Roseibium sp. Sym1: one gene and its partner. The protein of the gene in region 1 interacts with the protein of each later gene in a pairwise test. Links are inferred from orthologs where the notes say so. Each region holds a gene or a part of one and is shown in the gene's direction. Other genes may lie near its edges.

The links.
Region 2: the proteins of grxD (region 1) and O6760_RS09720 interact in binary tests that used the Escherichia coli proteins (3 or more experiments, as listed by UniProt). The link is inferred for Roseibium sp. Sym1 from one-to-one orthologs.

Annotation. Positions count from the first base shown.
Region 1 is NZ_CP114786.1:4,170,199-4,186,051, reverse strand. What follows is about bases 1-2,861. They hold grxD (Grx4 family monothiol glutaredoxin), read left to right. Parts: upstream 1-1,193; coding sequence 1,194-1,529; downstream 1,530-2,861. Other genes in these bases: O6760_RS18975 (antitermination protein), read left to right, coding at 2,737-2,861; O6760_RS18985 (BolA family protein), read left to right, coding at 857-1,090; purL (phosphoribosylformylglycinamidine synthase subunit PurL), read left to right, coding at 1-812. Outside these bases: more of O6760_RS18975, read left to right, coding at 2,862-3,018; O6760_RS18970 (DUF427 domain-containing protein), read right to left, coding at 3,042-4,598; O6760_RS18965 (hypothetical protein), read left to right, coding at 4,878-5,231; O6760_RS18960 (hypothetical protein), read left to right, coding at 5,352-5,630; O6760_RS18955 (DUF411 domain-containing protein), read left to right, coding at 5,627-6,091; O6760_RS18950 (L,D-transpeptidase), read left to right, coding at 6,099-6,764; O6760_RS18945 (amidohydrolase), read left to right, coding at 7,054-8,862; tRNA 2-thiocytidine(32) synthetase TtcA, read right to left, coding at 9,049-10,011; O6760_RS18935 (LysR family transcriptional regulator), read left to right, coding at 10,156-11,058; O6760_RS18930 (sulfatase-like hydrolase/transferase), read left to right, coding at 11,181-12,821; O6760_RS18925 (TRAP transporter permease), read left to right, coding at 12,823-14,955; O6760_RS18920 (TAXI family TRAP transporter solute-binding subunit), read left to right, coding at 14,972-15,853. UniProt on the Escherichia coli protein: Monothiol glutaredoxin involved in the biogenesis of iron-sulfur clusters.
Region 2 is NZ_CP114786.1:2,122,247-2,128,043, reverse strand. What follows is about bases 3,028-5,797. They hold O6760_RS09720 (BolA family protein), read left to right. Parts: upstream 3,028-4,147; coding sequence 4,148-4,447; downstream 4,448-5,797. Other genes in these bases: O6760_RS09715 (HlyC/CorC family transporter), read right to left, coding at 4,914-5,797; O6760_RS09725 (DnaJ domain-containing protein), read right to left, coding at 3,379-3,969; cobS (cobaltochelatase subunit CobS), read right to left, coding at 3,028-3,314. In the rest of the region: O6760_RS09740 (esterase-like activity of phytase family protein), read right to left, coding at 1-395; cobaltochelatase subunit CobT, read right to left, coding at 413-2,320; more of cobS, read right to left, coding at 2,328-3,027. UniProt on the Escherichia coli protein: Transcriptional regulator that plays an important role in general stress response. Has many effects on cell morphology, cell growth and cell division. Acts by regulating the transcription of many genes, including dacA (PBP-5), dacC (PBP-6), ampC and mreB.

The DNA of each region.
Region 1 (15,853 bases):
AGGCCGATGCGTTCGAGGGCGGCAAGCAGGCGGTTGCCGAGGTCTGGCGCAACCTGACCGCCGTCGGCTCCGAGCCATTGGCCGCGACCGACAACCTCAATTTCGGCAACCCGGAAAAGCCGGAAATCATGGGCTCCTTCGTCGGTTGCATCAAGGGCATCGGCGAGGCCTGCCGCGAGCTCAGCTTCCCGATCGTCTCTGGCAACGTCTCGCTCTACAACGAGACCCATGGCGAGGCGATCCTGCCGACCCCTGCCATCGGCGGCGTCGGCCTGCTGCCGGACGTCACCGTGCGCGCCGGCGCGAGCTTTGCCGGTGAAGGCGATGCGATTCTCGTCATCGGCGGACCGGGCACCCATCTCGGCGCCTCACAGTATCTCGCAGACATTCTCGGCCGCGAGGAAGGCGCACCGCCGCCGGTGGATCTCGCCGCGGAACGGCGCAACGGCACGCTGGTCCGCCAGCTGATCGGTGCCGCGCGTGTGACCGGGGTGCATGACATTTCCTCCGGCGGCCTGGGCGTTGCGCTCGCCGAAATGGCCATGGCCGGTGGCATCGGCGCAACGGTGAAGGTTGAAGGTCCGGCCCATGCCGCGCTCTTCGGCGAGGACCAGGGCCGCTATGTGATCACCGTGGCCCAGGACAAGGTCGAGGCCGTCGTCGAAGACATCCTGGACGCCGGTGTCGACGTTCAACAAATTGGCACCACGGGCGGCGACAGTTTGACTGTTGAGGGCATTCTCACCATATCCGTTGCAAACTTGAAAAAAGCGCACGAAGATTGGTTCCCGAACTACATGGCGATCGCCTGAAGGCGCTTGCCTGTCAGGAACTTAATAACAAGGACGGACGCAAGATGCCGATGAACGCGAATGAGATCGAAACCCTGATCAAGGAGGCGCTGCCCGACGCTCAGGTTGAGATCCGTGACCTGGCGGGCGACGGCGACCACTACGCGGCCAACGTTGTGTCGGAAGCCTTCCGGGGCAAGAGCCGCGTCCAGCAGCATCAGCTGGTCTATGAGGCCCTGAAGGGCAATATGGGCGGCACGCTGCACGCCCTCGCCCTGCAGACCAAGGCGCCGGACTGAGCCGAAACCGGCTGACACGATGCCGCGCAGCGCGCGCGCACCCTTGATTCTGCCGCCGGTTCGCTCCAGATAGGCGGCAAAGAGACGATAAAGGACGGACAACATGAGCATCCAGGACTGGATCAAGAACGAAGTCGACAGCAACGACGTGGTGCTGTTCATGAAAGGCACGCCGAATTTCCCGCAATGCGGGTTTTCCGGCCAGGTCGTGCAGATCCTCGACTATGTCGGTGCGCCGTACAAAGGCATCAACGTGCTGGAAGACGACGAACTGCGGAACGGCATCAAGGAATTCACCAACTGGCCGACCATTCCTCAGCTCTACATCAAGGGCGAATTCGTCGGCGGCTGCGACATCATCCGCGAGATGTTCCAGAACCAGGAACTGCAGGGCCTCATGTCCGAAAAGGGCATCGAGACCAGCCAGCAGACCGCCTGAACCGGAATCGGTTTCTGAGCGATTGAGTGCAAGGGGCGGTTTTTCCGCCCCTTTTTGCTGACAAAGTTTCTCCGTCATTCCGGACGGTCTGCAGCGCAGCTGCATGGCCAGATCCGGAACCCAGTGCATACTCCGCGCCGGAGGCGCGTCATTGTCAATAAATTCAGGTGCTTGGTTGGTTTTGTGCTCGCATTGGCTCGCGCCGACGCGCTGGATTCCGGATCAGCGTGCAGCGACGCTGCACTTGTCCGGAATGACGAGTTGAGAGGTTCGTCATGCCGGCCAGGCAGAGCGCAAGCCGGGGTCGAGGTACCGCAGGCGTTTACTCATAAAGTACTTTTCCTTGCGTGGCCTTGTCGCTCCGATCTTGAGACTTCGCTACATTGCGCAATGTACGAATAATTGGAGGAAGTCCCGATCTATTTATTTTTGAAGATTCTGAAAACAAAAACAAAAAACAAGAACAAAGTAGCCATCACCAGCATAACAAACGCCTTATCGCCATAATGGGACGGAGGAAGCATTTCTCTTAATATAAAATATAATATCCATAGGATTATGAATACAACAAATTCCTTTTTGTATGATTTATGCTTCATAGTTCAATAAGAATTTCAATTTTATGCGTTTTTATTCGCGAGCGATTTGTGCATACAACTACATAAGCGTTAGGCTTTCAACACAGTTTTCAACGTAGGCATTCTTGGAAGGGGCGGTCTTTCCGCCCCTTTTGTTTTGCCGCCCCACCTCTCCTTCGTCATCCCGAGCTCAGCGCAGCGAAGACCCGGGACCGGGGAGACAAGGTCTCTTGACGGTAAAGAGTCTGTCCGCCAGCGCATGAGGCTCCCCGGTCTCGGCTCGCGCTGCGCTTGGCCGGGAAGACGCCGGGAAGGTAGCGCATTGACCGGTGTGTCTACGATCACAAACCGCAGGAACCGGATCCCCCTTCAGCCGCGCCTGGCTTTCCAGGACGACACCACCCGGATTGTCCCAACGTCAAAACCACCTAGGCTTGCGCTTTATCCAACGTTAACCCGAATCGAAATCGCCTGAATTGGGGCGAAAACTCGGCAGGGAAGCACGAATCGCCTAAGCTGAACGCAAGGTGAATGCGGATTTCAGGGTGAGTACAGGTGTGTTCCGCAATTCTCCGTCCATATCACGGGGCCCCTGAAGAGTTCGGGGCCGGGAAATGGGACCGGGGACAATGAAGACGATTACTGTTGCAGCCACCTCCACTCTCGCGATCGCTCTGGTCGGTGTCAGCATCGCCATGTCCGGGGGCGTGAAAACCGACAGCGAGCTGCGCCGCGTCGATTGCCAGGCCATCACCATGTTCACGCCCGCGCAGAAGAAGAGTGCCGAAGAGCTGTGCGCCAATTACGGCGGTGTTGCCGAGAAGGACGCTGCGCCCACGGACGAAGGCCTGGTGATCCTTGTCCGCAACCAGCCCATGGGCGGGTTTGCCGGCGAAAACGCCCTGCGCTGAAGGGCTTCGCGGGAAGGCAAACGCTAGCCGCTGACCGTGAGCGCACACGCCGTCACCGGATCCTTCACATTGTGCAGGTCGACCGCGCCCAGGCTCTCCACCTGAAACCCCGAAGCCCGGGCAACCTCCGAAGTCGCCACCACCGGATATCCTGCAGCCTTGCCATGTTCACCGAGACGGGCCGCGATGTTGGCGGCACTGCCGATCACGGTGAAATCCAGCCTCTCCCTTGAACCGACATTGCCGTAGGTGACTTCGCCGAAGGCCACTCCGATTGCGCAGTCCATCGGAATGTCGTCGGTCTCCGGATCTGGCGCCTTCAGCTTTGCAACGATTTCGGTGGCGCTCTCAACGGCATTGCGACACGCGGCTTCGTGACCCGCGCTTGCCGGAAAGATCGCCAGGACAGCATCGCCGATGAATTTCAGCACCTCACCCTCATGGGCGTTGACGATTTCCGTGGTCACTTCGAAGAACCGGTTGAGCTGGGTGACATAGGCTTCACGGCCGAGTTCCGTCTCGAGCCGCGTCGAGTGGCGCAGGTCGCAGAACAGGATCGCCGCGTCGATCACGTCGCCGTCCCCGCGCCGGATCTTGCCGCCCAGCACCCGGGCGCCGGTGCGCTTGCCGAGATAGGTCTCCAGCAGCGACGTCGCGTTTGAGGTCAGCGCGAACACCTCGAACAACCGGCTGATCAGTGCCGAACATTCGAAGATCAGGCCAAGATTGGCAGTCGTGAAGCCGTTCGGATCGTCGGACGCCAGCGTCAGCACGTTGATGCGGCCGTCTGAAAACGGCAGCGGCATGGCGACATAATCGGTAACGCCCTGCTCCTTCAGGTCGTCCATGATCGGGAAATTGAACTCGTCCGGATTGGTGTCCAGTTTCTGGCGCACGCCGCCCAGCCCGTCGGCGACATGCTGAAACGGGCTTTCCCTGAACACCGGGCTTTCCAGGATGTCATAGGACGGGTAGCGGCTGGTAACCTCGTCCTTGCCGCGGAACCAGATGCAGTTCTGTCCGGCGATCATCGGATGCAGGGACCAGATCAGGATGCTCATCCTGCAAACGGCAATACCGTCTTCCACGAGCTTGTCGCCCAGGGCGGCGAGCAGATCCTCCGGAGACTTTGCCAGCCAGGCTTCCCGCAGCAGCCAGTCGACAACAGGTCCGCTGATATTGCCCGTCGGCAGGGCCTCGATGGCGGCTCCCTGATGCTCGATCCGCGTCGCGACTCCGGGCATGAAGGCATAACAACCGTCCACCGCCTGGCCCTCCGGCAGTGCCTTGGGGTAATTCCAGGCACCGTTTTCCAGTGTCTCGCCGCCACAACGGACATGGCTGTAGAAAGCGGTTCCCTTGAACGGGCAGAAGGTCTTGTGGTCCAGCGCCGGTTCCAGCTCCGCCTGGATGTCCTCGGCCGGGAAATAGACCACCGGCGGCAGCCTGGTCTCGTACATCACCCGGGCACGGCTTGAGCGGGCGATCATCTCGTCGCCCCGCCAGGCAATCACCTCGCCGGAAAGGGGTTCCACGACGATGCCGTAGTCATTGGATGTCTGCTGTGCTCGTAGGGTCATGGCAAAGAGATAGGCAAGGCCTGAAAGCCTGTCCAGCTTTCTGGCCGAGCTCCTGGTGCATTCCCCAAAATGCGGCTTTTGTAGGAGGTGAAAACACCCGGCAGGTCATGATGTCAGGCCAAGCTCACCAAGACGTTACGGACCTCGTGGCACTTCTCCAGTGCTGTTGTCCGCGCGGCCACGCTTTGACCGCAATTCGCGACTAGCTGCGTTAGGAAGTAACTTGCCCGATACTTCGGACGGGTCTTGAAAATTCGGAAGACAAGGTAATTGGCGAGCATGCGCGCCGTCCTGGTGACATTGCTGGTGGTGTTTTTTGCGGGGGTCCATACGGCCAGCGCCCTTTCCGGTGCGCCGGGAGGGATGCCAGCCGTTCAAGGCTCCAAGATCTCTGAAGCCGGCCGCACCGCGGTGATGGAGCTCACAATGCCGCACCATCTCGCATGCTGCGAGCAGACCGAAGAGCAGGAACTTACGGCAAAGATCGCGCATTGCAGCGTCGATTGTGCATCGCTTCAACCGGGCAGTCTCCACATTCCCTGCCCGGCTGAAGCCACGCTGGAACTTTCACCGCATCCCGAACTCACCGCCCTGGCACCTGTGCCTTTCATTCAGCCTCCCATAAGCGCCTGACTTCTCGCCCCGGCGAAGCTGCGCCGGACGATCAGTCATCTGGAAGGTTGAACGAAACACATCCGGGCATCGGTAGCCCGGCTCACACTCCGTTCGCCTCGTTTCGAAGGGAAACGCTCCATGAGCCTCTCTCAGAACGGCACTCGCACCCTGTCGGTTGCCAGTCGCACATCAAATCGCAAATACCTCGACACGCACACGCTTTTCATGGTCGCCTGCTGCGCGGTCCTGGCCGCCGGCACAGGGCTGCTGGTTGTCTCCTCTCCTTCCGGCCTGACCTGGTCGGAAACGCTGGTTCTGGCGACCCCAATAGCCGGCTGCCTGGCTGTGCATGCGGTCATTTACCGCTTCATGGGGACGACCTGTCATTCCTCCCGAAAATCAGGAGCAGACCGATGACCAGACCTTTTCTGATGATCGCCGCACTCGGCGGAGCGCTGTCCCTGGCCACCGCGGCCCAGGCCGGCGAAGACACAACGATCACCGTCTACAAGTCTCCCTGGTGCGGATGCTGCGAGGTCTGGACGGATGCCATGGAAGCGGCCGGTTACAAGGTTGTCATCGAGGACATGGAGGACCTTGCGCCGATCAAGAAACAGGCGGGTATTCCGGACGACATGCAGGCCTGCCACACAGCCGTGACCGGCGGCGCGCACAAATACATCATCGAAGGCCATGTTCCGCTTGAGGCGGTCGAAAAGATGATGACGGAACGGCCGGACATTCGCGGGATCGCGGTGCCCGGCATGCCCCAGGGCTCGCTTGGCATGGGCCACGACCCCGATGCCAAATACACGGTCTTCGCCCTTGGGAGAGGCGCGGACAAAAAACCTCATCCCTACATGAAGATGGGTCAGTAACGATCACATGAACCAGCTTACAAGAAGACACTTTCTTGCCGGATCGGCGAGCCTCGCAGGGCTCGCCGTAACCGGTTGCGTGTCGACCAACACGTCTCCCACCCCGGTTTCCCTGGCGGAGGACCCCGCCTATCTGGCCATGTACCGGGCCATGCCGGAGGAGCGGTTTCCGCTGCCGGCCGTCAACCTGAAGAAAGTGCCGGAGCGGTTTTTCCGCCAGCAGGTCGATTATCCGACATCCGAACGGGTCGGCACGCTGGTGGTCGATACCAGCAACTTCTACCTCTATCTCGTCCAGGAACAGGGCAAGGCCATGCGCTATGGCGTGGGTCTGGGCCGCGCGGGTTTCGAATGGTCCGGGCGCGCCCGCATCGCGCGCAAGGCCGAGTGGCCGAAGTGGACCCCACCCGACGAGATGATCGAACGCGAGCCCGAACTGGAAAAATGGAGCTGGCGCAACGGCGGCATGCCTCCGGGGCTGCAGAACCCGCTCGGCGCCCGTGCACTGTATATTTTCCAGGGCAACAAGGACACGCTCTACCGCGTGCACGGAACGGCCGAGTACTGGACGATCGGAACCGCCGTTTCCAGCGGTTGCGTCCGTCTGATCAACCAGGACATCATAGACCTGCACAGCCGCGTTCCGGCCGGTTCTCCGATTGTCGTGATCTAGGGGCGTATCCGGTCCACCGAGGCCGGACGCCCGTTTTTGCCGAAGCAAGGCGCGCCGACCTGGCCAGCCGGCAGTTGCCAAAAGGGACAGCGCTCCTCATCCAGCAGCCCGGCGGAGGAGGCGCTGCCGGGAAGACCGGTCCTCCCGCGCCCCGGAATACAACTGGCGGTATGCCATTTTTCCGACCATAATCGCTGCGATCAAGACACGTCGAAATAGCATTTCCGGTCTGGCTGCCGCATCAGACACAGCGCCCTTCAGAGGCGGCACCCACCTGTTGGAGGCGATGATGAAACTTCCCCTGATACCTTTCGCCCTTGCTCTTGCCCTGTTGCCCGCCGGCGCCCTGGCACAGGAGACTGCCGACACGATTTACACAGGCGGTCCCATCCTGACGATCAACGGCGCGAGCCCAAGGGCTGAAGCAGTCGCGGTCAGGAACGGCAGGATCCTCTCAGTCGGGACAGTCGACGAAGTGTCGAAACACCGCGGAGACGGAACTCAGGATTTCAACCTTGGAGGCCGCACGATGCTGCCGGGCTTTGTCGACAGCCATGGCCACGTCGTCATGGGCGGACTGCAGGCCCTCTCCGCCAATCTTCTGGCCCCGCCCGACGGTGAGGTCAAGGATATTGCAAGTCTCCAGGAGACGCTGAAAACCTGGGTCGCGGACAACAAGGAGATCGTCGACCAGGTGCAGATCATCGTCGGCTTTGGTTACGACAATGCCCAGTTGGCGGAACTCCGGCACCCGACCAGCACCGATCTCGACGCTGTCTCGAGCGACATTCCGATCATGATTGTCCATCAATCCGGCCATCTGGGCGTCGCCAATTCCAGGGCCCTTGAGATCGCCGGGATCGATGCCTCGACCCAGAACCCCGAAGGAGGTGTCATCCGGCGCAATCCGGACGGGTCCCCCAACGGCGTGCTTGAGGAATACGCCTTCTTCAATGCCCTCGTCCCGATGCTTGCGAAACTCGGCCCGGACGGCCTCAAGGCGTTCGCGGCGGCCGGTGCCGATCTCTGGGCAAGCTACGGATATACGACCTCACAGGAAGGCCGGGCGTCCGGTGCTGTGGTCGAGGCGCTGAAAACGGTCGATGCCGAACAGGGACTTCCCGTCGATGTGGTTGCCTACCCCGACGTCCTCGAAGCCAGGGATTACATCAAGGCCAATGTGTCGCGCAACTATACCGGCCGCGTGCGTGTCGGCGGCTGCAAGCTGACCATCGACGGCTCGCCGCAAGGCTTCACCGCGCTCCGGGACCGGCCCTACTACGACCCGGTCGGCGATTACCCACCCGGTTATTCCGGCTACGCCGCCATCACCATGGAACAGGCCCAGGATGCTGTGAACTGGTGTTATGAAAACGGTATCCAGGTCATCACCCATGCCAATGGCGAAGGTGCATCCGACATGCTGATCGCCGCACTGGGTACGGCACAGGAAAAATACGGCGACCCGGGCAACCGGCCCGTCCTGATCCACGGCCAGTTCCTGCGTGAGGACCAGGTCGACAGCTTCAAGGACCTCGGTGTGTTCCTGTCTCTGTTTCCCATGCACACGTTCTACTGGGGCGACTGGCACCGCGACCACACGGTCGGTCCGGTCAATGCCGACAACATCTCGCCAACAGGATGGGTCCGGCAGCGCGGCATGATGTTCGGCTCGCATCACGACGCCCCGGTCGCCTTTCCCGACAGCATGCGCATCCTGTCGGCAACCGTTACGCGCCGCACCCGGTCCGGAGACATCCTCGGGCCGAGCCAGCGCGTCGATGTCATGACCGCGCTCAAGGCCATGACGATCTGGCCCGCCTGGCAGCAATTCGAGGAAGACCACAAGGGCTCCATCGAGATTGGCAAGATCGCCGACTTCGTCATCCTCTCCGGCGATCCGACCGCGGTTGATCCCGAAACGCTCGCGGACCTGAAGGTAGAGGTCACGATCAAGGACAATAACGTTGTCTACGACGCCGAAACCGACAGGCGACGGGGCGACCTTACCCCGACCATGCCGCCGTTTGGGGACCCTGAATCCGCGCATCGTTTCCTTCATGCGATGCACCACGCTTTCGAGCCCCCAAGGCCCTGAAACGGCTTTCGTGATTCAGCCTTGTCCCCATGAGGTCGGCGGCAATTCCATTTGCTGTCGGCCCTCAAACCCTGCCGCATCTTATCCTCGCGCCCCGACTGCAGGCAAGGCAACGGCATGGATGGCCGGATCAAGTCCGGCAAGGCCGAAGACTGTGGGGTTTCTCCCGGATGAACAGGCGCCTGCTCACTCCGCCGCGAACAGCTTTGCCGTCATCGCAAGGCTGGCGCCGCAGGGCTCCTCCGCCTCGCCGCCTTCCAATTCGGTCCCCCCGTCCGCGGGACGCAGGTTGACGAAGTCGTAGAGTTTTCTGTCCAGCAGATGCGAGGGCCGTGTGTGGCCCAGCGCCCGGGCCATGACGCCGAGGCGGCCCGGGTTTTCCTTTTCCCAGCCCTGCAGCATGCGCTTGACCTCCTCGCGCTGCAGTCCGTCCTGCGAGCCGCAGAGATTGCACGGGATGATCGGGAACTGCATGCTGTTGGAAAACTTCGTGATATCGCTTTCGGCCGCGTAGGCGAGCGGGCGCAGCACCAGGAGATCGCCCTCGTCGTTGATCAGCTTCGGCGGCATCGAAGCCAGGCGTCCGCCATGGAAGAGATTCATGAAGAAGGTTTCGAGAATGTCGTCCCGGTGATGGCCGAGCACGATCGCCTCGCAGCCCTGCTCCCGGGCGACCCGGTAGAGGATCCCGCGGCGCAGGCGCGAGCACAGCGAGCAATAGGTGCGGTGTTCTGGGATCTTGTCGGTAACGATCGAATAGGTGTCCTCACGCACGATGATATGCTCGATGCCGTTTTCCTCGAAAAACTGCGGCAGAACATGCGCAGGGAAACCCGGCTGGGCCTGGTCGAGATTGCAGGCGACCAGATCGACCGGCAGCAGGCCGCGCCATTTCAATTCGATCAGGACGGCAAGCAGCGTGTAGCTGTCCTTGCCGCCGGACAGGCACACCAGCCATTTCGGCTTGTTGTCCCGGGACGCGCCTTCAGGAAGCATGCCGAAGTCGCCGATCGCCTCGCGCGCCTGCCTCAGAAGCCGCTTGCGCAGCTTCTTGAACTCGACGCTGGACGGCGCCTTGCGCAGAAGCGCGGGCACATCAATGTCGGTGCTGTCGGCGATATCGTTCATGTCTGTGGCCCTGGAGCTCAAGTGGCGGTTTCCGGTGACATAGCGGATCGGCGCGGCAGCGGAAAGGGAAAAGCTCCGGTTTTCAAGGCAAGGAAGCACAGTGGTGCAAGGGCATGAACTTTGGCAAAGTCGTACCCCGCCGCGAACACCCGGGAGACCCGCAACGTGAAAGCGCAATATGTTGAACTCGTCGATGCGGTTGCGACCCTTGGCAGCCTGGCCGCCGCGGCCAAGGCCCTGGACAGGTCGCAGCCGGCCATCACCAAGGCGCTCAAGAAGATCGAGGGCGAACTCGGGATCGTCCTGTTCCATCGCGTCCCGAGCGGCGTCGTACCGACGCTCGAGGGCCAGAAGGTCATCGACAGATGCCGGCGGATACAGACGGATCTCCAGAAACTGACCGAAGACATCGCCCAAAGCCGCGGCGACTATGTCGGCTCGATTTCCGTGGTGGTGTCGCCGCTGGCCGCGCTGAAGATCGTTCCCGCGGTGACGCGGCGGTTCCAGAGCCGGTTTCCGGGCATAGAACTCAACATCACCGGCGGCCACGCGCCGAAGGCCTTCCATTCCCTGCGCTCCGGCGAAGCCGATTTTGTCATCGGCCCGGCCCCCGACGGCCTGCCGAAAGCGGGCTTGCATGCGGAACATCTTCTGACAACTTCGGTCACGTTTCTCGCGGGAGAACACTCGCCGATGAAGGAACTGTGCGAACCTCTGGATCTCCTGCAGGCAAGATGGGCGGTGATCGGGCCGCGCAGCCGGCGACCTCTTTACCAGGACTATTTCAAAAGCCGCGGCCTGATAGGACCCGAGCCTGTCATTCGCTCCGACTCCATCCTGAGCATCCTGTCTGTGCTGGAGCGCTCGGATGTCATCTGCTCCTTTCCCTCCCTGATCGTCGACGACGTCCGGCAGCGCTGGGCGGTTGCGGCCCTGCCGGTGGACCTGAGCGACCTGACGGTCGACATCGCCCTCACCTGGACGAAGGAAAGACTGCTCACGCCGGCGGCCCTCGCCTTTGCCGACATTATCCGGGAGGAAGGCCGCAGCCACGCCCCGAAGACATAACCTGAGGTTATATCCATGAGATCAGGATAATTGAGGGCTATACGACGAAAGTGGTACCGTTCTTTCAAACGAGCCGGAAACCGGCTGTTTGGGAGGACACTCGCTTGAATATCCTGTTCGTCATGTACGACCAGCTGCGCTTCGATTATCTGAGCTGCGCAGGCCACCCCCATCTGGAAACCCCGAATTTCGACCGGGTGGCCGCCCGGGGTGTTCGCTTCACCAACGCCTATGTGCAGTCGCCGGTCTGCGGTGCCAGCCGGATGAGCTTTTATACCGGCCGGTATGTCTCCTCCCACGGTGCCCAGTGGAACGGCTTTCCCCTGCGGGTCGGCGAACACACGCTCGGCGATCACCTGCGCAAGGCGGGCATGGATTGCTGGCTGATCGGCAAGACCCACATGAAGGTCGACGCCGAGGGCATGGCCCGGCTCGGCCTTGCGCCCGACAGCGTCATCGGCGCCCGCCAGGCGGAATGCGGCTTCGACGTTTGGATCCGCGACGACGGTCTGTGGGGTGAAGGACCCGACGGCTTCTACGACGAAAAACGATCCCCTTATAACGAATATCTGAAATCGCGCGGTTACGAAGGCCAGAACCCCTGGGCCGACTTTGCCAATGCCGGGATCGATGCGGGCGAGAAGGCGTCCGGCTGGATGTTCGACAATGCCGACAAGCCGGCCAATATCCGCGAAGAGGACAGCGAGACCCCCTGGCTGACCTCCCGCACCATCGAGTTCATCGACCAGGCAAAAGCCCCCTGGTGCGCCCATGTCAGCTATATCAAGCCGCACTGGCCCTATATCGTTCCTGCGCCCTATCACGAAATGTACGGTCCGAACCACGTTCCGGCGGCAATGCGCTCCGAGAAGGAACGCGAGGATCCGCATCCGGTCTACGGCGCCTTCATGGGCAACAAGATCGCCGCCGCCTTCCAAAACGACGAGGTCCGCCGCAAGGTCATCCCGGCCTATATGGGCCTGATCAAGCAGTGCGACGACCAGCTTGGCCGCCTGCTGGACTACCTTGAGGAAACGGGGCGCCTGGACGACACCATGATCGTTCTGACCTCGGACCATGGCGATTATCTGGGCGACCACTGGCTCGGCGAGAAGGACCTGTTCCACGAACCGTCGGTCAAGATCCCGATGATCATCTGCGATCCGCGCCCCGAGGCCGACGCGACGCGAGGCACGGTGTGCGATGCCCTCGTTGAATCGATCGACCTCGCCCCGACCTTTGTCGAGGCGGCCGGCGGCACCATTCCCGATCACATCCTGGAAGGCCGCAGCCTGTCGCCATGGCTGCGCGGCGAAACACCGGACTGGCGTGAAATAGTCATCAGCGAATACGACTATTCGGTCACGCCCATGCGCGCGTCTCTCGGGGTCAGCTCCAGGGACGCGCGACTCTTCATGGTGTTTGACGGCCGCTACAAGCTGATCCATGCGGAGGGCGGCTTCCGGCCGATGCTGTTCGATCTGGCCACCGACCCGGACGAATTTGACGACCTCGCGCGCTGGGACACGCACGGTGCGGAGATCGAGCGCCTTTACCAGCACCTGGCCCGGTGGGGCCGGCGCATGGCCCAGCGGGTCACACGTTCGGAAGCCGACATCGAAGCCATGCGCGGGCGGTCCGCCCGGCGCGGCATCCTGCCCTTTCTCAAGGACGGCTCGGAGGTTCCCGAGGAGCTGACCCAGGCCTATCGCGGCCCGGTCGGCCAGGACCACACGGCAAGTTCCGGAAAGGAGGGTGCGTGAGATGAACACCGCTCCCGACCAAGCCGCCCCCGAACAATCCGCGCCGGTAGTTCCCAGGGCGGACAAGCAGGTCGCCGACCTTCTGGCGGTGCTGTTTGTCGGCATCATCCTGATCTATGCGGCCTCCGGCCCGATCACGGATTTTGTCCGCTGGTTCATCGAAACAAGCACGCAGGGCTTTGACGAACTGTCGCGCAGGGATCAGCGCGCCCTGTTGCGCGAACACTGGCTGGGTTCCGGCTACCGCTCCTTCGAGCGGGCCTTCCTCCTGCCGACGGGACTGATCATCGGCCTTCCGATCGTTTTTTCCTTTGCCATCTCGCTGCTGACCCTGCACCGGGGATCCGCCGGGCGCATCGCCAACTGGTGCCTGACCCTCCTGTCGATGGTGGCCTTCGTCTCCTGGATGATCAAGATCTTCGCCACCGACGGCGGCGCCCTGCCCTCCGCCAGCCCGATCGACTTCGTCATGTTTCCGATCGCCACCGCGATCACGCTCTATCTGACCTGGCGCATGTTCGGCGGTTTCATCGTGGCCTTCTGCCTGTTCTGGGTGGTCTATTTCTTCGTCCGCGGCTACCTGCCGGACTGGACGGGCATTCTGGCCGGTTCGGAGTCCACCTTCTCCCAGAGCCTGCGCGCCATGGTGCTGAACTTCTGGGCGCAGACCGGCGGTCAGTTCGGACAGCCGCTGCAGGTGGTTTCCGGCAGTGTCCTGATCTTCATCGTCTTCGGCGCGGTCATGATGGCCTCGGGCGCGGGCGACCTGCTCATGAAGATCGCCAACCGGCTGACCGGCGGAATGGTCGGCGGGGCGGCCCATGCCGCCGTCGCCTCCTCCGCGCTTTTCGGAACCCTGTCCGGCGCCGCCATCTCGAATGTCGTCTCGACCGGTGTCATGACCATCCCCGTGATCAAGAAATCGGGTTTCAAGCCGGCCTTTGCCGGGGCGGTCGAGGCCGCCGCCTCCACGGGCGGGCAGATCATGCCCCCCGTCATGGGTGTCGTCGCCTTTTTCGTGGCTGGCCAGATCGGTCTCGAATACCGCTACATCGTCGTCGCCGCCATCCTGCCGGCGATCATGTATTACTTCGCCACCTTCCTGACGGTCTATTTCGAGGCGCGCCGTCACGGCATCGGCGCGCTTCCCGCGGACCAGCGCCCGCCGCTCAACCGCCGGGAATGGCTTCAATGCCTGGTTTTCGTGGTGCCGCTCGGTGTGCTCACCTGGTTCCTGTTCAGCCAGCCGTCGGTTCCGAAAGCCGGTTTCTACGGCTTCGTCGCGGCGGTCTGTTCCGCGCTCGTCCTGTTCCGGGATTTCCGGTCCCGGGACCGCATCTGGCGCGCCTTTGTCAATGCCGGCCGCATGGCCGCCTCCATCGTTGTCATCGTGACCGCCATCGGCCTGATCGTCGGACTGATCCAGGTGTCCGGTTTCGCCGGCCGGCTGGCGCTGCTCTTGACCCAGCTGGCCAGCGGACCGCTGCCGCTGGTGCTGATCGTGGTTGCCTTCGGCGCCATTGTCCTGGGTATGGGCCTGCCGCCCGGCGCGACCTACTTCATCATCGTCATCGCCCTGTCCTCGGGCATTGACGCTGTCGGCATCCCCGAACTCACGCTGCATCTGTTCGTGGTGTTCTTCGCCGTCATGTCAACGGTCACGCCACCGGTCGCGCTCGCCGCCTTCGCCGCCGCGCCCATCGCGGGTGCCAATCCGATCCGGACGGGCTTCGAGGCGGCGCGGATCGGCTTCGCGGGCTTCCTGATCCCGTTCATCTTCGTCTATCACCCGGCCGTGCTCTACAAGCTTCAGGTGCTGTTCGAATGGTTCGGAGGATCCGCGCCGGACAGCACCGCCATGGTGGACATTACGACCGTCACCTGGGCGCAATTTGGCTGGATCGTCGTCGCCTACGCCGTGGCCATGTGGTCGATCGCATCCGCGCTCGCCGGTTTCGACCGCGGCCGGATGCCCTTGTGGGAACGCGGCCTTCGCGTCGCCCTCGGCCTTCTGGTTCTGGTTCCGGACATGGCCTATGCCGCCCCCGCCCTCGCCCTGACCCTTGCCGCAATCGCCGGCCACGCAGTTCTGCGCCGCCGCCCAGAAACGGCAGCACACCCGCACATGCAATGAAACTTGGGAGGAAGACATGAAACGACTTGCACTTACGGCCCTGGCCGGCCTGGTTCTCGCCGGAACCGCCAGCGCCCAGGACACCACGCTCAAGATGCAGACGATCGAGCCGAGTCTCGGCCAGGCGATCACCATGGCGACCTTCGCCAATATCGTCACCGACAAGCTCGATGATGTCGCCATCGAGGTCGCCGGCGGCGGCGCCGCGACGCTGCACCAGATCGAGACCGCACGCGGCAATCTCGACATGTACATGATCTCGCCGACCATCCACATCCTGATGAGCAAGGGTGCGGCCATGTACAAGAACGAGCCGGAGGCTCCGGAACTCGCCAAGAACGCCCAGGTCCTGATGTGGTTCCCCTACGGCCAGTATCACTTCGCCGTACGCGGCGACAGCGATATTACCGTGCTCGATGATATCGAGGGCGCCACGGTGTTTCTCGGGCCACAGGGCGGCGGCGCCTACAACGCCGCCAAGGGCTGGGTCGAGGCCACGACCGGCCTCGTCGCCGGCGAGGACTACGATGCCATCAAGGCCAACTGGGCAACCGGTTTCCAGTCCTTCCTGGACGGAAAGGTCGAAATGTATGTCAATGGCTGCATCGATCCGTGCCAGCAGTTCATCCAGTTCACGGAAACCGAAAAACTGCGCTTCATCGGCCCGGAGGAACATGAGGGCGAAGAGGTCGACAAGTTTCTCGGCAAGTTCCGGAAACGTGCGGAAATCCCGGCAGGCCTTTATGAAAACCAGGTGAATGACGGCCCGGTCATGTCGAACGACACCGCAGTCGGCATCGGTGTCCGCGCGGATCTCGACGAAGAGCTCGTCTACAGGATCACGAAGGCCTTCTGGGAAAACCTCGACAGCATCACCACGGACGCGCCCTGGGCCAGG
Region 2 (5,797 bases), 2.1 Mb from region 1 along the record:
TTGCCGTCCGCACCCAGCAGCGGTGCGTAGCGCACGTCCGACAGGCCGAGCGGCTTTCCCTCCGCCGTCTGCTCGACACGCCCGCTGACCCAGTGGCCATTGTCTGTCACCGCAAGGAACCGCGCACCCCCGTCGAGGGTGATCACGCCGGAAAGACCGCCGATCTTGCGGTCCGACGCCAGGACCTCCAGCCCGCCCAGAAAGGTGAGCTTGCCGAAACGGCTGTCTTCCCGGCCGATGTGAAAGGTTTCGATCGGCTTGGTACGGGTCTTGACGGCCTCGCCGTCCCGCAGCAGCTCCTGGGCGGCACCGGGGAGCGCCGCAAGGATCATGGACGCCGCCAGAGCCGCCGCACCAAGGAGTTTTTTCGGTCGTCCGGGCCGTATCGCTGCCATGGCGGTGTCGGGGCCGCCTAACGGCGGCCCGCCCGGCGGCGGCCGTGTGACTGGTGAGCCTGCTGGACCTCGTCGTCGAAAAGGTCAGCCAGCTGGTCGGTCATCGCGCCCGCCAGTTCCTCCGCGTCGACAATGGTGACGGCCCGGCGATAATAGCGGGTAACGTCGTGGCCGATGCCGATGGCGATCAACTCTACCGGCGAGCGTGTCTCGATCTCCTCGATCACGTAACGCAGGTGACGTTCCAGGTAGTTGCCGGGGTTCACCGACAACGTCGTGTCGTCCACCGGCGCGCCGTCGGAAATCATCATCAGGATGCGCCGCTGTTCGGGGCGCGCCAGCAGCCGGTCATGGGCCCAGAGCAGCGCCTCGCCGTCGATGTTTTCCTTCAGAAGCCCTTCGCGCATCATCAGGCCGAGATTGCGCCGGGCGCGGCGCCAGGGGGCATCCGCGGACTTGTAGATGATGTGGCGCAGATCGTTCAGCCGGCCGGGGGTCGGCGGCTTGCCGGCACCGATCCAGCTTTCGCGCGACTGGCCGCCCTTCCACGCCTTGGTTGTGAAACCGAGGATCTCGACCTTGACGCCGCAGCGCTCCAGCGTGCGTGCCAGGATGTCGGCGCAGGTGGCCGCCACCGTGATCGGCCGGCCGCGCATGGAACCGGAATTGTCCAGAAGCAGCGTCACGACCGTGTCGCGGAAATTGGTGTCCCGTTCCTGCTTGAAGGCGAGCGGCGACATCGGGTCGGTGACCGCGCGGGTCAGCCGCGCCGTGTCGAGCAGGCCTTCTTCCAGGTCGAAGTCCCAGGCGCGGTTCTGCTGCGCCATCAGCTTTCTCTGAAGCCGGTTGGCGAGGCGCGCGACGGCGCCCTGCAGATGGGTCAGCTGCTTGTCGAGGAAACCGCGCAACCGGTCCAGTTCGGCCGTGTCGCACAGCTCTTCGGCCGTGACCGTTTCGTCGAACTGGTGCGTGAAGACACGATAGTCGGTTTCCGGGCGGTTGGAGAGCGAGGTGTCCGGTCGGTCGCTTTCGCCAGGCTCCTCGGTGTCCTCCGCCATGTCCTGTTCGGCGAAGTCCTCCATGTCGGCCTCGGCGGCTTCCGTGTCGCCGCTATCCTGCTCTTCGCCGGAGAGTTCCATTTCCTGCGGTGACGCTTCCTGTTCACCGCTGTCCTCTTCGTTGTCGTCGCCTGTCTCGGCCTCGTCGTTGTTGCCCTCGTCCTCGTTCTGGTCCGGGTCCATGTCTTCGTCGTGGTCGCCGAGTTCGTCGGCCATGTCCAGCGACTTGAGAACGTCGCGCAGGCGGGAGGCGAAACTGTTCTGGTCCTCGACCTCGGCTTCCAGCCGGTCGAGATCGGCGCCGGCCTTGTCCTCGATCCAGCCGCGCCACATGTCGACCAGCTTTTCCGCGCTTTCCGGCGGCTTGGCGCCGGTCAGCCGCTCGCGCACCATCAGCGACAGCGCGTCCTGGAGCGGTGCTTCCTCGCGGCTGGAAATGTCCGGCGCACCGGATTTGCGGAACCTGTCGTCGAGCATGGTGGCGAGATTCTCGGCGACGCCCTTCATGCGCCTTGCGCCGACGGCCTCGCAACGCGCCTGTTCGACCGCCTCGAAGATCGCGCGGGCGTCCGGCCCCTGCGGCATGTTCCTGGCGTGCACCGCCTTGTCATGGCAGGCAATGCGCAGGGCCATGGAATCCGACAGGCCGCGGGTGACCGCGATGTCGCGTGCGTTCACCTTGCGCGGCGGCTCCGGCAGGCGTGCCGAATTGCCGGCAATGCCCGGCCGGTCTCCGGAAAAGATGACTTCCAGCTCCGGCTCGCCGGAGATCGCCCGCATGGTGCCGCTCACCGACTGCTTGAACGGTTCGGTGCTCGGCGCGGGCTTGTTGCCCGGAAGCGTGTTGTGACCCGGACGCGGTGCCATTCGGACCTCAGCTCATGACAACGTTGACGGAGGATTCCGGCAGATCTTCGCCAAAACAGCGCTGGTAGAATTCCGCCACCAGGGACTGCTCCATGTCGTCGCACTTGTTGAGGAAGGTCAGGCGGAAGGCAAATCCGACATCACCGAAGATTTCCGCGTTTTCCGCCCAGGTGATCACGGTCCGCGGGCTCATCACCGTCGACAGGTCGCCGTTGATGAAGGCGTTGCGGGTCATGTCGGCGAGGCGCACCATCTTGGAAACGGTGTTGCGGCCCTCGTCCGTCTGGAAATGCTTGGCCTTGGACAGGACGATATCGACCTCGTTGTCATGCGGCAGGTAGTTCAGCGTGGTGACGATCGACCAGCGGTCCATCTGGGCCTGGTTGATCTGCTGGGTGCCGTGATAGAGGCCGGACGTGTCGCCGAGACCGACCGTGTTGGCGGTCGCGAACAGGCGGAAGGCGGCATGCGGACGGATGACGCGGCTCTGGTCGAGCAGGGTCAGGCGGCCGGAGGATTCCAGGATCCGCTGGATCACGAACATCACGTCCGGACGGCCGGCGTCGTATTCGTCGAACACCAGCGCGACATTGTGCTGATAGGCCCAGGGCAGGATGCCGTCCTTGAACTCGGTGACCTGCTGGCCGTCGCGGATCACGATCGCGTCCTTGCCGACAAGGTCGATACGGGAGATGTGACTGTCCAGGTTGACGCGGATACAGGGCCAGTTGAGCCGGGCGGCGACCTGCTCGATATGCGTCGATTTGCCCGTGCCGTGATAGCCGGTCACCATCACGCGGCGGTTGTGGGCAAAGCCCGCCAGGATCGCCAGGGTTGTCGCCCGGTCGAACAGATAGTCCTCGTCGCGCTCGGGCACATGCTCCGACGGCGCGGAAAAAGCCGGCACCTTGAGGTCGGACTTGAACCCAAAAACCTCTTCTACAGAAACTTCAGTATCCGGCATGGCCATGGCCGCAGTCGTCGTCTCAGTCATCAGTCCTCCGCTGTCCCGGGACTCGGGAAGGGTCATTTGGGAAAAGCCGGCAGGACCTGCAGGCTTAAAGGAAACCGGCTTTTTTCAGGACGTTGTAGGCCTGAATGATTTCCCGCAGGCGGTCTTCGGAAGACCTGTCACCGCCATTGGCATCCGGATGGTTCAGTTTAACTAGCTCCTTATAGCGCGCTTTGATCTCCGCGCCACGGGCCGTGTAGGGCAGATTGAGCACATCCAGGGAGCGTTTTTCAAGCGTTAGTAGCTTTCTTTCGCGCGGACGGCGTACCTGTTCGGACCTGCGTTGCGCATTTGCACGCATGCCTGCCCTAGGGTCATACCCGTCAGGCCCGTCGGCGGCCTGCTTGTTGACGCCCATTTTCCAGGTCGGACGATGACCCGTCAGGCTGTCCTTCTGGTAGGTGCGCACGTCGTCGTCGCCCATGCCGGTGAAGTAGTTGTAGGACTTGTTGTACTCGCGGACATGGTCGACGCAGAAATTGAAATACTGGCCTTCCCGGTCGCGCCCCTTCGGTGCCCGGTGAGGCGCCGGCCGGTTGCAGCCCGGATGCTCGCAGACCGGGTGCCGGCCTTCCTGGGCCCGTTCCTTGTCCGGCTTCACCCGGATACCGTCGAAGAGTTTTGAATCCAGTTTCATGAGGCAGAATATCGAAGTCCGTCGGCGCGCGGGCAAGCCGCACAAGGTTGCATTGTCGAGGTATCCAAAATTAATTTCCTGCCCCGGACCCTAGAAACGGGGCAGCCCGCGACTTTATCAGCCGGGGTCACCCCAGCATAGACTTGATCTTTGAAATCTGTGTCTCTACGTGAATGGAATGAGCACCAGACAGACCATTACCGACAAGCTCACGGCAGCGTTCCAGCCGTCCTTTCTCAACGTCATCGACGAATCCGAGAACCACCGCGGCCACGGCGGCTGGCGCGAGGGCGGCGAAACCCATTTCCGGGTCCAGATCGCCGCCGCCGCGTTCGAAGGTCTCAACCGGGTGGCCCGCCACCGGGCGATCAACGAGGTGCTTGCCGACGAACTTGCCGGCGGCGTCCACGCCCTCGCCCTGGAAATCCGCTCCGACAATGAGCCCGATCCCCGCGCGGCAAGAGTGGCGGACGCATAAGCCTCCTCGGCGAATTGCTTTTAACTGCCACCCAGCCCTCAAGGGGCAGGGAATTGCATTTGCAATTCCTCGTTAGAGCCGTTGGCAAATATGAAACCTTTGGAGTCATCCCGGCCAAGCGCAGCGCGAGCCGGGACCCACTCGCAGATCCGCATACCCAAGCGTACGGTGCGTTTTCGAAAGGTGCCTTTGCTTCTCCACTCTGCAAACGAGTGGGCCCCGGGTCTCACTTCGTTCGCCCGGGGTGACACCGACGTATGTGGCGTTTCTTCTTCAATTACGATAGCCCCGCCCAAAAGGGGAAGGAGACATGTGCGTGCTTTGCGGTACAGGTACTTTCCCTATGCAGGTCGCTAGAGTTCAGGAATCTCGGCGCATTCGGCAGAATCCCCCTCCCCCTTGTGGGGAGGGGGTAGGGGTGGGGGTTCCAAGAATCAAATAGGCTTTAAGCCAAGCGCATTTCCACTCAGGCGCCCGCCTTCACAGCACCCGCGTCCTGTTGCGGCACGGCCGGAACGGCCGGGGCCTTCACGCCCGGGATCTGGCCGAGCGGCATGATCCTCAGCCGTGTGATCCGGTTCTTTTCCCGGCGCAGCACGGTGAAGCGGAAGCCGTGGAAGGTGAAGATCTGGCGCTCTTCCGGAATCATGCGTGCCTCGTGAATGACGAGGCCCGCGATCGTGGTTGCCTCGTCGTCCGGCAGGCTCCAGTCGGCTGCGCGATTGAGATCGCGGATCGGCACCGAACCGTCGACGATCACCGAGCCGTCCGCCTGCGGCCGGAGCCCCTCGAGCTCGACATCGTGCTCGTCGGCGATTTCGCCGACGATCTCCTCCAGGATGTCTTCCAGCGTCACCAGCCCCATCACCTCGCCATACTCGTCGACCACGAGCGCGAAATGGGACTTGTGGCGCAGAAAGGCGTTGAGCTGGTCCTGCAGGCTGGTCGTGTCGGGCACGAACCAGGCCGGCGCGGCGATGTCCAGAACATTGATTTTCGAGGCATCGCCCCCGGCGGCATGCAGCGCCCGCAACAGATCCTTGGCATGCAGCACGCCGACGAAATTGTCGCTCTCGCCGCGCCAGAGCGGCAGACGGGTATAGGGCGACGCCAGGGCCGCGTTGACCAGCTTGTCCGCCGACTCGTCGGCATTGAGCGCAACCATGTTGGTCCGGTGAACCATCACGTCGGAGACTTCCAGCTCCGCAAGGTCGAGCAGGCCGCCCAGGCGGTCGCGTTCGCCCTTTTCCAGGCCGCCTTCGATATGCTGCAGATCCACCGCGCCCCTGAGCTCCTCGTGGGCGGACAGGATCGAGGCATCGTCACCGACGGTGACGCCGACCAGCTTCA